DNA from 2 places in the Microbulbifer elongatus genome. Region 1 is predicted to be linked to the other one. Evidence: riboswitches for the same ligand, from Rfam matches in the RefSeq annotation. Region 1 holds a riboswitch; the other holds the start of a gene.

Region 1 (8,020 bases):
CGATGGCCTTGAGACCGTCCAGATAGGCTTTGCCGGTGGCTTCCTTGATGTGATTCAGGATGCCGGCGTTGGCCACCTGAGATTCTTTGCGCTCTGGCGGGTAGCCCTGGCCTTTTACGCCGGTGAAGGCTTTTTCGAAAATATAACGGATATTCAGTTCCGCGCCCCAGCCGAAACCCTTGGCGAACGGAATGGCCAGTGCGTTGCCGTTGTTTATCTGGGCAAACAGGAAGGCGTCTGCCGGATCGATACAATAGCCACAGGTCACGCCCGGATAGGCATTCAGGGACATCAAAGCGCCCTGACCAGTACCGCAGCCGCTCACCACGAAGTCCACGGCTTTGGAATTCAGCAGCAGACTGCCCATGATCCCAAGGTGGATGTAGGTCAGGCGGTGATCGTTGTCGTCGCTCATGCCGGTGTTGTACACGGTGTGGCCCAGCTCGCCGGCAACATCCTGCAGCTCTTTCAGGACCACGGCATTTTTGGATGCCTGGCTGAATTCATTCATCAGTGCGATTTTCATTATTTGGTCTCCGGTTGACCCCGACTCTGGCGGTGACAGGACGGGTGGACAGGGATCGCCATCGACAGCCGATCAAAATTCGAACAGAACGGGCCGATGCGGGCGAATTTTTAGTTACGGGATTATATGTGTTTGGCCGATTAATAAAAACCGGTAAGGCAGCACTGCAAAGCCAAAATTTTCAAGTTCGGGAATTTAGTGACCGCAAATCACCAAGCAGTCCGCCCATCACCGCTGCAGCTACCGCAACCAGGGCCGGCCACCAGGGAGCGCCCAGTACCTGCAGGGTAAGGGCGGAGAGAATGATCCGAACCAGGCAGGCCAGCCACCGGGCCCAGCCATGCAGGGCAACCAGGAAAATACCGATACTTACTGCAGCGGCCAGAAGGTTTCCCCCATACGCGCCGGCGGTCATGTTTTCATTTATATGCGCCGTCCGCGTATTCGCGGGAATCGCGCGGTTGAGCGCTCAATGCACGCGGCCGCGCCACTGCGGTAGCGAGAACCAGAACAAAGCAGCTGAGTACGAAGACCTTGTTAACGAACCAGTTGGTGCGCCAGATATCCCACTGGGGCTCCGCCAGAAACAGTGCAAACTTGGTGACGATAATCACGATTTCGATCGCTGCCATCGCGATCGCCAGGATGCGCAGGTAACCCGGCTGTCTGAGCAGCGCCCAGCCCAGCCACAGATGGGCCAGCGGCCACAGATCCCAGTACACATGGCTGTGCCAGGGGGTGCCGCTGGACAGGGCCACAGCGATGGGAAACAGGTATTTAATAAACAGCGTCCAGGCCACCAGCACAAACAGCAAGTGGGCGAGAAACCACCGCCAGTGCACCGCTCGATCCATGGGGTCCGTATCAACCATCGACCCGCTCCCGCAATACGTCCGCCGCCAGTTCGAAGGAGCGCAGCCGCGCGCGGTGATCGTAAATCGCGCCGGTAACAATCAGCTCGTCCACCCGGGTGCGTTCGAGAAATCCATCAATCCACTCGGCGACGGTGTCGCGCGTGCCCACCGCACTCTCCGCCAGTGCCTGCGCCACCTGCATGCGCTCGGCGGGAGCGGCGATGGATTCCGGATCGTCCACCGGCGGTTTGATTTTACCGGGGGTGCCCCGGCGCAGGGCGACAAACTGCTGCTCGATGGACGTCATCAGCTTGCGCGCCTCAACCGCGTCGTCCGCAGCAAACACATTGATCGCCGCGGCCGCATAGGGCTCTGCCAGCGATTCCGACGGCTTGAACTGTGTTCTATAGAGATGCAACGCCTGATCCAGCATGGCGGGGGCAAAGTGAGAGGCAAAGGCAAACGGCAGTCCCATGGCCGCCGCCAGCTGCGCACTGTAGAGACTGGAGCCCAGCAACCAGATGGGCACCTGCAATCCGGCCCCCGGCACGGCCCGTACCCGCTGGCCGGGTGTTTCCGGGGCGAAGTAGTGCAGCAACTCGCGTACGTCCTCCGGAAACTGGTCCGCCGCGTGCAACGGATCCCGACGCAGGGCGGTCATGGTGGCACCATCGGTACCGGGTGCCCGCCCCAGCCCCAGATCCACCCGGTCCGGGTAGAGTGCCGCCAGGGTGCCGAACTGTTCCGCAATCACCAGCGGCGCGTGGTTGGGAAGCATCACCCCGCCGGCGGCAACGCGAATCTTGCTGGTACCCGCGGCGATATGGCCGAGCGCCACCGCGGTCGCCGCACTGGCCACGCCGGTCATATTGTGGTGCTCTGCCATCCAGTAGCGGCAGTAACCGGCACCTTCGGCGTGGCGTGCCAGATCCAGAGAGTTCAACAATGCCGTGCGGGCGTCACTCCCCTCGGTAATGGGGGATAGATCCAGCAGTGAAAAAGCGCGCATATCAACTCCTGTACGCGTTTGGCCTTGCGCAAGCTGGCGCAAAGGAGGGTTCAGATATGACCATCGTAGCGAACCTGTTCGCCACGCACACCACAGTTCCTGCCACTTCGCTTATCTGATAGGATCGCGCCCGCAAAACCTACTGCACAACCTAAGGGGTGGCGAAAGCCTGAGATGCTGCGGGATCTTTTACGATTCTGCAGGAAACCCTTGAACCTGATCCGGCTAATACCGGCGTAGGAATAGGTAGTCCTCCAGCTCCCCACTTCACGTCGCGCTCCGGGTCTCTCACCGATATGTACGAGAGAGCCATGAAAACCAATAACGCTTTTAAACCACTCGCCCATACCCTTGCCCACGCTATTGGTGTGGTAACCGCGTTGATCAGCGCCACCGCGGTCGCGGACACCGCGATCGAGGAAGTGGTGGTCACCAGTCAGCTGCGCGCCAGCAGCCAGCTCGACACCCCCACCAGTGTGAGTGTACTGGACGCCGCCGCCATCGAGACCCGCGGCGCCAGCAACCTTGAGCAGCTGCTGAACCTGGCGCCCAATGTGAACTTCTCCAGCGGTGCCTCCCGCGGACGCTTTGTACAGATCCGCGGTATCGGCGAGCGCAGCCAGTTTATCGACCCGGTGAATCCCTCCGTGGGACTGATCGTCGATGGTATCGACTTTACCGGCCTCGGCCTCGCCGCCAGCACCCTGGATATGCAGCAGGTGGAAATCCTGCGCGGCCCCCAGGGCACCGTGTATGGCGCCAACGCGCTGGCCGGTCTGGTGAGCATGACCAGCAATGCGCCGACTGCCGAGCACACCGGCAAGATATCCGCCGAAGCCGCGCGCTATGGCGCCCACACGGTGTCCGCAATCACCAGCGGCCCCCTCTCGGAACAACTGAGCTACCGCTTTGCGGTGCAGAACCAGCAGTCCGACGGCTATGTGTACAACCGTTACCTGGATCGCAAAGACACCAACAATATCGACGAGACCGTGGCCCGCGGCAAGTTGCGCTACCAGGCCAGCGACGACCTGCAACTGGACTTCACCCTCTTCTACCTGGATGCGGACAACGGCTACGACGCCTTCAGCTTCGACAACAGCCGCACCACCCAGTCCGACCAGCCCGGCCACGACCGCCAGGAAACCCTGGCCGGTGCGGTGAGCGCCCAGTGGAGCGGCAACACACTATTTACCGTCCACTCCGTATTGAGTGCCGCCAGCTCCGATACCGAATACGGCTACGACGAAGACTGGTCTTATCTAGGCTTCCACCCTTGGGAATACGTCTCCACCGACAACTACCTGCGTGACCGCGACAACCTGAGCGCCGATGTGCGCCTGGTATCCACTGAAGAAAGTCGCCTGTTTGGCGACAGCACCGGCTGGGTGGCGGGTGTCTATCTGCGCACCGAAGAAGAGGCACTGGAGCGCAATGCCCGCTTTGCCAGCCAGTTCGATACCGATAACGCCGCTATTTACGGGCAGCTGAATACCGCACTGAGCGACCGCCTTGAACTGATTACCGGCCTGCGACTGGAACAGCGCCGCGCGGACTACGATGACAATCTCGAAGTCGCCAGCGACACCCGCGAAGACCTGTGGGGCGGCAATATCACCCTGCAGTTCAGCGCCACCGACAACACCATGCTCTACGGCACCCTGTCCCGCGGCTACAAAGCCGGCGGCGTCAACGGCCGCATTATTTCGGCGTCGGAAAACAACCCGGCCATCGGCAGCGAGACCTTCCTGTTCGATACCGAAAGCATGCTGAACTATGAGCTCGGCGTAAAAGGTGACTGGTTGGAAAACCGCCTGCAGGCGCAGTTCGCCGCTTTCTACCAGGACCGCAGCGATGTTCAGGCCAAGCAATCCATTTTCAACCCGGAAGACTTTTCCTTCGACGACTATCTGGCCAATGCCGCCGGCGGTCACAGCACCGGTATTGAGGCAGAAATCAACTTCCAGGCCAGCGATGCCCTGCAACTCTTCGCCACCATTGGTTGGCTGAATGCGGAATTCGAAGACTTTGTCAGCAGCACGCACGTTGACGGCCGCGATGACAACACCGGCGACACTTCACCGGTAGATCTCAACGGTCGCGACCTGGCACACGCGCCGAATTACCAGTACGTTACCGGTGCCGAATACGCCTTCACCAGCAATCTGAGTGGACGGGTGGAACTGGAAGGCAAGGACGATTTTTATTTCTCCAACAGCCACAATGAAAAATCCACCGCCTATGAACTGGTCAATGCGCGCCTTACCTATCGCGGCGACAACTGGGATCTTTCCCTGTGGGGCAGAAACCTGACCGACGAGGTGATCTACACTCGCGGTTTCTACTTCAGCAACCAGTTCGGCAACAACCCGGCCAACGGCTATGCCCCGGAAGCCTACTACCAGCTGGGTGAACCGCGCACCGCGGGCATCTCCGGCAGCTACACCTTTTAATTGGGAATATTGATATGCAACTCTCCGTAGAAATCAGCATGTACCCACTGAAAGACGAGTACATCCCGGCGATCAAGGATTTTATCCAGCGCCTGAATGAGCAGCCGCAGCTGCAGGTGATCTCCAACACCATGAGCACCCAGGTATTCGGTGACTACGATGTAGTGATGGACGTACTGAAAGCGGAAATGCGCAAATCCTGGGAACAGTTCGGGCGCGCGATTTTCGTGTGTAAATTTATCGACGGCGATCTCAACCCTAATATCGGGCTCTGATCCATGTTCTCCCCGGAAATTCGCGAAGCCATCGCCCAATCCATGGCTGCCATGTCCCTGTGGGAAGTGGCCGCGGTGGTACTGGCACTGGCCTACCTGCTGCTCGCCATGCGGGAAAACATCCTGTGCTGGTACGCCGCCTTTGCCAGTACCGGAATCTACCTGTTCCTGTTCTGGGATGTCAGTCTGTTGATGGAATCGGCACTGCAGATTTTTTATCTGGTAATCGCCGTATACGGCTGGTGGCAGTGGCGGCATCGCAATAGAGACGGCGAAAAGCTGCATATCCACCGCTGGTCTGCAGCCATGCACCTTGGGGCCTTCGCGGGGGTTGGCGCACTCACGCTGATCTTCGGCTATGTGCTGGACAATTACACCAGCGCCGCCCTCCCCTATCTGGATTCTTTCACCACCTGGGGAGCCGTGATCACCACTTACATGGTGACCCGCAAGGTGCTGGAAAACTGGCTCTACTGGATCGTCATCGACGGCGCCGCCATCTATCTGTATGTCGACCGCGGCATGTATCTCACCGCCCTGCTGTTCGTCCTCTACGTGGTGCTCGTCGTTATCGGCTTTTTCCAGTGGTACGCGCTCTACCGCCGGCAAAAGGTTGAGCCAGAACAAGCCCTCGCCACATGAAGAATCTGGTCGACACACTCCTCGCCGAAGAATGGCAACACTGGAGCGACCAGCCACCGCGATACATCCGCCCTCTTGGGGGCGGGCTGACCAATCACAGTTTTCTCATTCAGACCGGCAGCGACAGACTGGTACTGCGCATTAATGCTGCCAATTCCAGCGCACTGGACCTGAACCGCAGCGCAGAGGTGGAAGCCCTCACCCACGCCAGTAAAGCCAATCTGAGTGCTCCGCTGGTGTATAGCGACCCGGGCCATCGCTACCTGATCACCCGCTTTATTGACGCCACCCCGCTGACACTGACACGGCCGAACGCGATCGCCGATCTGTCACGTCTGCTGCGTCAATTACACCGACTGCCACAGACTGGCACCCATCTTGATTACGCCGCGAAAGCCGAAACCTACTGGCAATCAATCCAACCGAGCGACCCTCTGCGTGCGTCGCTAAAACAGCTGCGGGAAAAAATACAGCCGCGGCTAATCCACTGCAGCCAGCAGACAGACAATCACTGCCTGTGTCACAACGACCTGCTGCCCGGCAATCTGCTTGTGGATAACACCGGCGTGCTGCGCGCCATCGACTGGGAATACGCGGCCTGTGGCCACCGGTTTTTCGATCTGGCCACGGTAACCCTCGGGTTTGAAATGAAGAATGATCAGCAGCAGACGCTACTCGAGGGGTATTTACAACGCCCTGTCAAAGATGGGGATTTGGAAAAACTCCAGCGGTGGCAGCAGGTGTACCGCTATCTGTCGATTCTCTGGTACGGGGTTCAACGCAACGGCAAAGCGTCACCACCCCTGTCGACGGCGGCGTTGCAATCGGAAATCCGTGCCCTGACAGCAGAACTGGTTTGATTCCCCGCCCCTCAAAGGTCACCGCGACAGGCTTTTAGAAAGAGACCGCGGTAATCATCTGTAGAAAATGGCAACGGATTGCCCGGCGCCGATGGGTCCGCGGCGGCCATACCCGCGACCAGATCCGCGTCTTCCTCACCAATACCGATTTCCGCCAGCGTATGCGGAATGCCAAAGTCCCGGCGGAGAAACAGTACCCAGTCCAACACCCCCGCAAAGCCCGCAGTGGGCAACGCCAGATAGCGGGACAGCCGGCTCATCGGCTCCTCAATCGCAACCTGATTGGCGCTCAGTACATAGGGCATGAGGATTGCGTTGAGCAGGCCATGGTGCTTGTCGTACCGGGCACCCAGGGGATGGGCCAGCGCGTGCATGGCACCGAGCCCGCGCTGAAAGGCGGTGGCGCCCATACTGGAAGCCACCAGCATCTGCATTCGCGCCTCCAGATCATTGCCATCGGCTACCGCCCGCGGCAGGTACACATTGATCAGACGCATCCCCTCCAGGGCAATACCCTCCGCCATGGGATGGAAGTTATTCGTACAGAAGGCTTCCAGGTTGTGGGACAGTGCATCCATGCCCGTCGCCGCGGTAATCGGTGCCGGTAGCCCCAGAGTCAGCTCGGGGTCGAGCAGAACAATTTCCGGCAGCATGCGCGGGTGAAAAATGATTTTCTTTAATTTGGCGTCTTCGTCGGTAATCACTGACGAGCGCCCCACTTCCGAGCCGGTTCCGGCAGTGGTGGGCACCGCAATTACCGGCACCATGCCCCGGGTATTGACCTTGAGGTAGTTGTCTCCCACATCTTCAAATTCCCAGATGGGATGGGTCTGCCCGACCATCAAGGCAATCGCCTTGCCCGCATCCAGCGCAGAGCCGCCGCCGAACGCAATCACACCATCGCAGCCATGAGCCCTGAAGACGGCAACCCCGTCGCTCACATTCCTGCCGGTGGGGTTGCCCTTGATGTCACTGAACACCGTCAGCGGCACCCCGGCCACCAGGCAGTTCTCTACCACACCCTGAATTATTGGCAGTGCCGCGAGGCCGGGATCGGTCACCAGCATCGGTGATGCCATCCCCATCTCGCGGCACAGCTGCGGCAACTCGCAGACACGCCCGGGCCCGACACGCATGGCGGTGGGGTAGTTCCAGCTGGTAAAAAATGGATTGTCGGACATGGTCTGTCTCAAGGCTCAAGTTTGAAGTGAAAAGATTTCGGCCGGGTAAGGTGTTCAAAGCCGACGCCGGACAGGGTGCAGCCGCGACCGGAATTTTTGACCCCGGTCCACGCCAGGGCCGGGTCGAGATAGTCGCAGCGGTTCAGAAATACGGTGCCGGTTTGCAATTGGTCCCCGAGCGCCAGCGCGGCCTCGGCATCGGCGGAGTAAATGGCGGCGG
Region 2 (8,020 bases), 230 kb from region 1:
AGTGGAAAGTGGAGCCAAATGACCAGCTGATCCAGTCCCTGCGGGAGGTGATCGGCCGGGAGCGGGTACAGCTCAACTACAATCAACGGCAGTAATTTTTAGTGGTTGGCTGTTCGAAAGATTTGGTGGCGGTGAGGTGCCGGGGCGAGTATTCAGGCTATCCGGTACTGTCGAAATTTCGTCAAGTGAACGCATGCACTCGACTGAGTGGTCCTATCCCGGTAAGCTAGCCGCCATTTTCAGTAGACGAGGCCTGTTTGCGACCGTTCGGGGTAGTTTGGTCGCATTTTCCAACATTTGGCAGGCCCACAGAATTATCAAGGCGCGAATTAAATGAACTTCAGTTTTCTCGAGTTTGAACAGCCGATTGCGGAACTGGAAAGCAAGATCAAGGAGCTTCAGCACGTCGGGGACGACAACGATCTGAACATTGCGGAAGAGATCACCCGTCTGCGGGAAAAGAGCGAGAAGCTCACCGAGTCGCTGTATTCCGACCTTTCTCCCTGGCAGATCGTGCAGGTGGCCCGCCACCCGCAGCGTCCTTACGCCAAGGACTATATCGAGCGTATTTTCACCGATTGGGATGAGCTGCACGGCGACCGTCACTTCGGCGACGACAAGGCGATCATCGCGGGTATCGGCCGCCTGGAAGGCCGTCCGGTGGCGGTGATCGGTGAGGAGAAGGGCCGCAGTGTCAACGAGAAGGTGAAGCGCAACTTTGGTATGCCGAAGCCCGAGGGTTACCGTAAGGCACAGCGCGTCATGGAGATGGCGGAACGCTTCAAGATGCCGGTGCTGACCCTGATCGACACTCCGGGGGCCTATCCGGGTATCGACAGTGAGGAGCGCGGTATCTCCGAGGCGATTGCGAAGAATCTCGCGGTGATGTCTCGCCTGCGCACGCCGATCATCTGTACGGTGATTGGTGAGGGCTCTTCCGGTGGTGCGCTGGCGATCGGTGTGGGTGACCAGCTGAATATGCTGCAGTACTCCACCTACTTTGTGATTTCGCCGGAAGGCTGCGCGAACATTATCTGGAAGACTGTGGAGAAGGCGCCGCTGGCGGCGGAGGCCATGGGGGTGACTTCCAGTGTGCTCGAAGAGCTAGGCATCGTGGATGAGACGCTGCCAGAGCCGCTGGGCGGTGCGCACCGGGACCCGGATCTGATGGCGGCGCGCCTGCGGGATCGTCTGTCAGAGCAGCTGGACAAGCTTACCGCTGTGCCTCTGGATGAGCTGCTGGAAAAACGCTACCAGCGCCTGATGAGTTACGGCAACGTGGTGAGCTGAAACCAGTCGCTGTTTGTGGATATAAAAAGACCGGCATTTATGCCGGTTTTTTTATGCTCGCATCCTTTCCTGTCCTTAAATGACCAGCTTCGGGCCTGCGACTACTGGGTTTGACCCTGTCCCGCCGCGTAGACTGGCGACTTCTGATAATCCGAATAACCATCATTGTCGAGGTCTGCGTTGGGGGAGCTGGGGGAAGTATTCAGTCTGGTTTCCAGTCAGGTCTCTGGGGTGACACTGGCGCTGTTGCTGCTGGTGTGTGTGGCCAGTGCGTTTATCTCCGCGGTCACTGGCGGCGCCGGCGGTATCCTGATGTTCGCCGCGCTCAACGTGGTGATCCCACTGCGTGCCCTGGTACCGATTCACGGCGCGGTCCAGCTGATGAATAACCTCGCACGTGTGGTTTATGTGCGCGAGCATATCCGCTGGGACCAGTGCATTCCGTTCTTTGTCGGTTGCACCCTGGGTTCCGCCGCCATGACGCTGGGGCTGGCCAATCTCGATTGGCAACAACTGCCACTGGTGCTGCTGGCGGTTTTGATTTTCTACACGGGGTTCAAACCAAAAAAGCTCCCGGAAATCCGCCTCAAGCCGCGCAATTTTTTCTGGGTAGGCATTGCCACCGGCACCCTGGGTATTGTGGCCGGCGCCGTAGACCCGCTACTGGCCGCGTTCTTTGTGCGCAAGGATATGACGCCGAAAGAAATCGTGGCGAACAAATCCGTCATGCAGGCCTGGTGCCACGCGCTGAAAGTGCCGGCATTTATTTATCTTGGCTTCGCCTTTTCCGAACACCTGGGGCTGATTCTGCTGCTGACCATCGCCGCGGTGGTCGGCACCCGTATCGGTATTGCTCTGTTAAACCGGATCAACAGCCACGTCTTTTTCAATCTTATGCGTGCGGCACTATTGATTGCCGGTGCGCGCATTGTTTATCAATTAGTTGCCCCTGCGGTATAGACACAGTAAAAGTAGGTACACACCATGGCCGACTATCAGATTATCAACCCGTATAACGGCGAACAGATCGAAGCCTACGATTTCCACAGTAAAGAGCAGGTGGAGCAGTCTATCCAGACCCTGGTTGCCGGCCGCGAAATCCAGCAGACCACCCCAGCATTCGAACGCTCCGGCATTCTGATGAAGCTCGCCCAGCTGATACTGGAGCGCAAGGAAGATCTGGCGCGCCTCATTTGCGAAGAAACCGGGAAAACCATCAGCGACAGCCGTATTGAAATTGACCGCGCCTACAACACCGCCCTGTCCAGCGCCATGGAAGCCCACAATATTAACGGCGAAGCGCTCGACTCCGATGCCTTCCCGCCCATGCGCGAGAAAATCGGTGTGGTTCTGTGGAAGCCCCTCGGCACCGTACTGTGTATCACCCCGTTCAATTTCCCCGTCAACATTGCCGTGCATAAAATCGGCCCGGCCTTCGCCGCCGGCAACACCATTCTGTTCAAGCCGGGCCCGCAGAACAAACGCTCTGCAGAATTGCTGGTCGAACTCTGCTACCAGGCGGGCATGGAGAAATCCGTGCTGCAGATGCTGATCCCGGATATCGAAGCCACCAGTTACGCTGTTTCCCACCGGGAAATCCAGGCCATCAACTTCACCGGCGGCACCGCAGCGGCCAACGCCATCGCCAGGAACGCCGGCTATAAAAAAATGCTGTTCGAACTCGGCGGCAACGACCCATTGATCGTCATGCCCGACGCCGACCTCGACGCCGCGGTCAACGCCACCATCAATCAACGCTTCGCCACCGCCGGTCAGCGCTGCACCGCCGCCAAACGGCTGTTCGTGCACAGCGACGTATTTGACTCCTTCAGCAACAAACTCATTATCGCCACCTCCAATCTCAACGTCGGCGATCCAATGCAGGACGACACCTTCATTGGCCCACTGATTCACACCGCCGCTGCCGACGAAGTGGAGGCGCGCATCGAATCCGCAGTAAAAGCAGGCGCTCGGGTACTGTATGGCCACAAACGCGAAGGCAATATCCTCTGGCCAACCATCCTCGACAGCGTCCCCGACGACGCAGAACTGGTTGCGGACGAAACCTTCGGCCCGGTAGTGCCGCTGCGGAAATTCGACGATGAAGCGGAACTGATCTCGCTGATCAACAGCTCCCCATTTGGCCTGCAGGCCGGCGTATTCACCCAAAACCTCGCCCTTGCCAAACGCCTCTACAACCAACTGGACGTAGGCCTGCTCGCCGTCAACGACGGCCCGGGTTTCCGCGCGGAGCACTTCCCCTTCGGTGGTGTAAAAGAAAGCGGTGTGGGCCGGGAAGGTGTGAGTTACGCCATCCGAGAAATGAGCTACCAGAAAACATTGGTGATCTAACCACTACGAAGCCAGATGGTGAAATCGAAGTCAGAAGTCTGAATCGAAGGTCGGGCGCTGGGTAGTAGCTTTCAGGAGCGTCGGCGACATGGACGTCGCCGACGCAGCGTACAGAGACGTATTTACAGCGGTCCTGAAAGCTACTACCCAGTGGCCGGGCGCCACTAGGAGTGCTACGAAGTACAACGGACCTCCCTGCCGCGACAAACCTAATTCAGGGCGCAGAACCACACCTCAAATTCTCTAAGACTTGTCCTTCCGGTCAAATTACCACTATACTCGGCCCCAACTTGTCGGAGTGCCTTTGGGCTGAGATCGCTGTTGCGAGATCCGTTGAACCTGATCGGGGTAACCCCCGCGTAGGGAACAAGATCTGAATTCGCTACTTTTTCGCGCGCTTGTTAAATGTCTTTGCGCCCGAACGCCTCTCTCCTCACTGGTACCCCCGGCAATCCACTCATGGATTAGATCGTCAAGCAATGACGCAAGGGGTCAGCATGTCTCAAGTCGCCGAACCGCAAAATAAAGCCGACAAAAAAAGCCGCGCCGAGCAGCAGAAAAACGCCAAAGAATTTCTCGACAACCTCACCGCCCAACAATTTCCCAACTCCCGAAAAGTGTATCTTCAGGGAGAGACCGAAGGCGTCAAGGTCGGCGTCCGTGAAATCTGCCTCGGTCAGAGCCTCGTCGGTGGCGACGAAGAAAACCCCGTGTTCGAACCCAACGAACCCCTACAGGTTTATGACACCGCTGGCCCATACTCCGACCCCGACTACACACCCAACGTCCGCGACGGCCTGCCCAAACTGCGCCAACAATGGATCGAAGCCCGCGGCGACACCGAAATTCTCGACACCCGTCAGGCTGCCTACAGCCAGAAACGCATGGCCGACCAGGGACTCGACCATATCCGCTTCGACAACCTGCCCGCCCCACGCAAAGCCAAGCCCGGTAAAAACGTCTCCCAGATGCACTACGCTCGCCAGGGCATCATCACCCCCGAGATGGAGTTTATCGCCATCCGCGAGAATATGGGCCGCGCCCAACTGGCCGAGCAGCTCTCTGAAGCGGACTACCAGAAAGCCCGCGACGGCATTCATATCCCCGAGCAGATCACCCCGGAATTCGTCCGCCGCGAAGTCGCCGAAGGCCGCGCGATTATTCCCGCGAATATCAACCACACAGAACTGGAACCGATGATTATCGGCCGCAACTTCCTGTGTAAAGTGAATTCCAACATCGGCAACTCCGCCATCACCTCCTCCATCGAAGAAGAAGTGGAAAAACTCGTCTGGTCCATCAAATGGGGCGGCGACACCGTCATGGACCTCTCCACCGGCCAGAACATCCACGAAACCCGCGAGTGGATCCTGCGCAACAGCCCGGTCCCCATCGGCACCGTACCGATCTATCAGGCCCTGGAAAAAGTGAACGGCATTGCTGAAGACCTCAACTGGGAAGTCTTCCGCGATACCCTCATCGAACAGGCCGAGCAGGGCGTCGACTACTTCACCATCCACGCCGGCGTACTGCTGCGCTACGTACCGCTCACCGCCAAACGCGTCACCGGCATCGTCTCCCGCGGTGGCTCCATCATGGCCAAATGGTGTCTCGCCCACCACAAGGAAAACTTCCTCTATACCCACTTCGAGGACATCTGTGAAATCCTCAAGGCCTACGACGTCAGCTTCTCACTGGGCGACGGCCTGCGCCCCGGCTGTATTGCCGACGCCAACGACGAAGCCCAGTTCGGCGAACTGCGCACCCTCGGCGAACTCACCGAAATCGCCTGGAAACACGACGTCCAGACCATGATCGAAGGCCCCGGCCACGTGCCCATGCACAAGATCAAAGAAAACATGGACGAGCAACTGGAACACTGTCACGGCGCCCCCTTCTATACCCTCGGCCCACTGACCACCGACATCGCCCCCGGCTACGACCACATCACCTCCGGCATCGGCGCCGCCATGATCGGCAGCATGGGCTGTGCCATGCTCTGCTACGTAACCCCCAAAGAGCACCTCGGCCTGCCCAACAAAGAAGACGTAAAAGAAGGCCTCATGGCCTACAAAATCGCTGCCCACGCCGCCGACCTCGCCAAAGGCCACCCCCGCGCCTACAAACGCGACGACGCTCTCTCCAAGGCGCGTTTCGAATTCCGCTGGGAAGACCAGTTCAACCTCGGCCTCGACCCTGAACGCGCGCGCATGTACCACGACGAAACCTTGCCCAAAGAATCTGGCAAAGTCGCCCACTTCTGCTCCATGTGCGGCCCGAAATTCTGCTCAATGAAAATCACCCAAGACGTTCGCGACTACGCGGCAAAACAGGAAGCAGAAGCCAACAAAGGAATGGAAGAAATGTCCATCAAGTTCAAAGAGCTAGGCGCCGAGATTTACCACAAGGGTTAAGTTTACCAAGTGCGATAAAGGTAAAAGTGAAGGTGCCGATGCCGGTGAACCTTTGCGAGACCTTCTAAAACAGGGACGTTTTAGAAGAGCCCCCAGGGATGGGTTTACGGCGTGTCTCGCAAAGGTTCACCGGCAGCGGTTCCGCCTAGGACTTTCCAAGTGCGCCGCAGGACTATCAGTGAGCACCAAATCGTTTTTTAATATCGGAATTGCCGGAGCTGGTTTATTGGGGCGGCTTTTGGCTTGGCGTTTATCCGAAAAAGGCCACCAGATAAGTCTATTCGACTCCGGCTGTCTCGAGAAACCTGCGGGCGCCTGCCACACCGCCGCCGGCATGATCTCGCCGCTGTCCGAACTGTTCCACTGCCCACTCCCAATCTACCAATTGGGCATGCAAAGCCTGCAACACTGGCCAAGCTGGGTAACCCAACTGGAACAAACCACCGGTACCAAAGTCGATTATCGCGAGAAGGGCAGCATCCTTATCGCCCACCCACAAGACCGCAATGAACTCCTGCAATTCCAACAGGAACTCAACGCAAAACTGGGCCCAGAAAACCGCGACCAACTGCAATGGCTGGATAATAGTGCCCTGCGAAACCTGGAACCCGAACTCGACCGCTTCGACCAAGGCCTCTACCTCTCTTCTGAGGCCGACATCGACAACCGCAAACTACTGCCAGTACTACACAAAGTACTCAAGCAAAACAAAATCGAAATCCGCGAAAACACCGCGGTAGATTGCACCCCCGAAGCAATCCAAACCAAAAACGGCAGCGAACGCTTCGAGCTGGTGATCGACACCCGCGGCATCGGGGCCAAACAACAGATCAAAGGTCTGCGCGGCGTCCGCGGCGAAGTCATGGTCGTAGAAACCCCCGAAGTGCAACTAAACCGCCCCGTGCGTTTACTGCATCCCAGGTACCAGCTCTACGCCGTACCCAGAGCCAACAACCAGACCGTCATCGGTGCCACCGAAATCGAAAGCGAAGATAGGAGTCCCATCTCCCTGCGCTCCACCATGGAACTCTCCAGCGCACTCTACTCGATTCATCCCGCCTTCGCAGAAGCCCGCGTGATCGAAACCCGCGTCAACTGCCGTCCGGCCACCATGGACAATCTGCCGGTAGTGGAAAGCGAACCGGGCTTGATCCGCATCAACGGCCTGTTCCGCCACGGCTACCTGCTGGCCCCTGCACTGGTAGTACAGGCCGAAACTGAAATTTCCAGATTAACCCAAACGACAGAACAGGTGACCTGATGCAACTACTGGTCAATGGCGAGCCAAAGAATTTTGACAGTGCACAATCATTATCCGAAGTATTGCAACAACTGGGCTATCGCGGCGATACCTTCGCCGTTGCCGTCAACGGTGACTTCGTTCCCCGGGCAACCTACGAACAGACAGCGCTGAACCCCGGTGACAGTCTGGACATCGTCGCCCCGGTAGTAGGGGGCTGATAGGAGAGAGCACATGGCCGACAAACTGAAACTCTACGGCAAAGAATTCGACAGCCGCTTGCTGGTAGGCACCGCACTCTATCCGTCCCCGGCGATCATGCGCGAATCCGTCGCCGCCTCCGGGTCGGAAATCATCACCCTGTCCCTGCGCCGCCAGAGCCCTGAGCAGCAGCAGGGCAAAATGATCTGGGACTATATCCAGGAATCCGGCTGCCAGTTGCTGCCCAATACCGCGGGCTGCAAAACCCCGAAAGAAGTGATCGCACTGGCAGAAATGAGCCGGGAAATTTTCGGCACCGACTGGCTAAAACTGGAAGTGATCGGCGACGACTACAACCTGCAACCGGATCCCTTCGGCCTGATCGAAGCGGCGCGGGAACTGGTGCAGCGGGGGTTCAAGGTCCTGCCGTACTGCACCGACGATCTGGTGGTGTGCCGCAAGCTGCTGGATGTGGGCTGCGAAGTGCTGATGCCCTGGGGCTCCCCCATCGGCACCGGTCGCG

Evidence for each region. A riboswitch is a leader RNA that binds a small molecule or an ion and turns the genes downstream of it on or off. The one in region 1 is predicted to bind thiamine pyrophosphate.
Region 2: another riboswitch for thiamine pyrophosphate. It lies ahead of thiC (phosphomethylpyrimidine synthase ThiC); the one in region 1 lies ahead of LRR79_RS07435 (TonB-dependent receptor).

The regions. Positions count from the first base shown of each region.
Region 1 covers NZ_CP088953.1:1,813,339-1,821,358, reverse strand. Annotated here, with positions in the region: gene LRR79_RS07455 (RpiB/LacA/LacB family sugar-phosphate isomerase) at 1-526, opposite strand, end outside; gene LRR79_RS07450 (hypothetical protein) at 708-941, opposite strand; gene LRR79_RS07445 (hypothetical protein) at 946-1,398, opposite strand; gene LRR79_RS07440 (LLM class flavin-dependent oxidoreductase) at 1,391-2,389, opposite strand; TPP riboswitch at 2,534-2,649, shown strand; gene LRR79_RS07435 (TonB-dependent receptor) at 2,701-4,842, shown strand; gene LRR79_RS07430 (YkoF family thiamine/hydroxymethylpyrimidine-binding protein) at 4,857-5,117, shown strand; gene pnuC (nicotinamide riboside transporter PnuC) at 5,121-5,759, shown strand; gene LRR79_RS07420 (choline kinase family protein) at 5,756-6,619, shown strand; gene LRR79_RS07415 (iron-containing alcohol dehydrogenase) at 6,631-7,800, opposite strand; gene LRR79_RS07410 (aldehyde dehydrogenase family protein) at 7,809-8,020, opposite strand, start outside.
Region 2 covers NZ_CP088953.1:2,040,704-2,048,723, forward strand. Annotated here, with positions in the region: gene dnaE (DNA polymerase III subunit alpha) at 1-95, shown strand, start outside; gene LRR79_RS08425 (acetyl-CoA carboxylase carboxyltransferase subunit alpha) at 334-1,290, shown strand; gene LRR79_RS08430 (sulfite exporter TauE/SafE family protein) at 1,456-2,250, shown strand; gene safD (sulfoacetaldehyde dehydrogenase SafD) at 2,275-3,642, shown strand; TPP riboswitch at 3,927-4,025, shown strand; gene thiC (phosphomethylpyrimidine synthase ThiC) at 4,140-6,056, shown strand; gene thiO (glycine oxidase ThiO) at 6,235-7,317, shown strand; gene thiS (sulfur carrier protein ThiS) at 7,317-7,517, shown strand; gene LRR79_RS08455 (thiazole synthase) at 7,531-8,020, shown strand, end outside.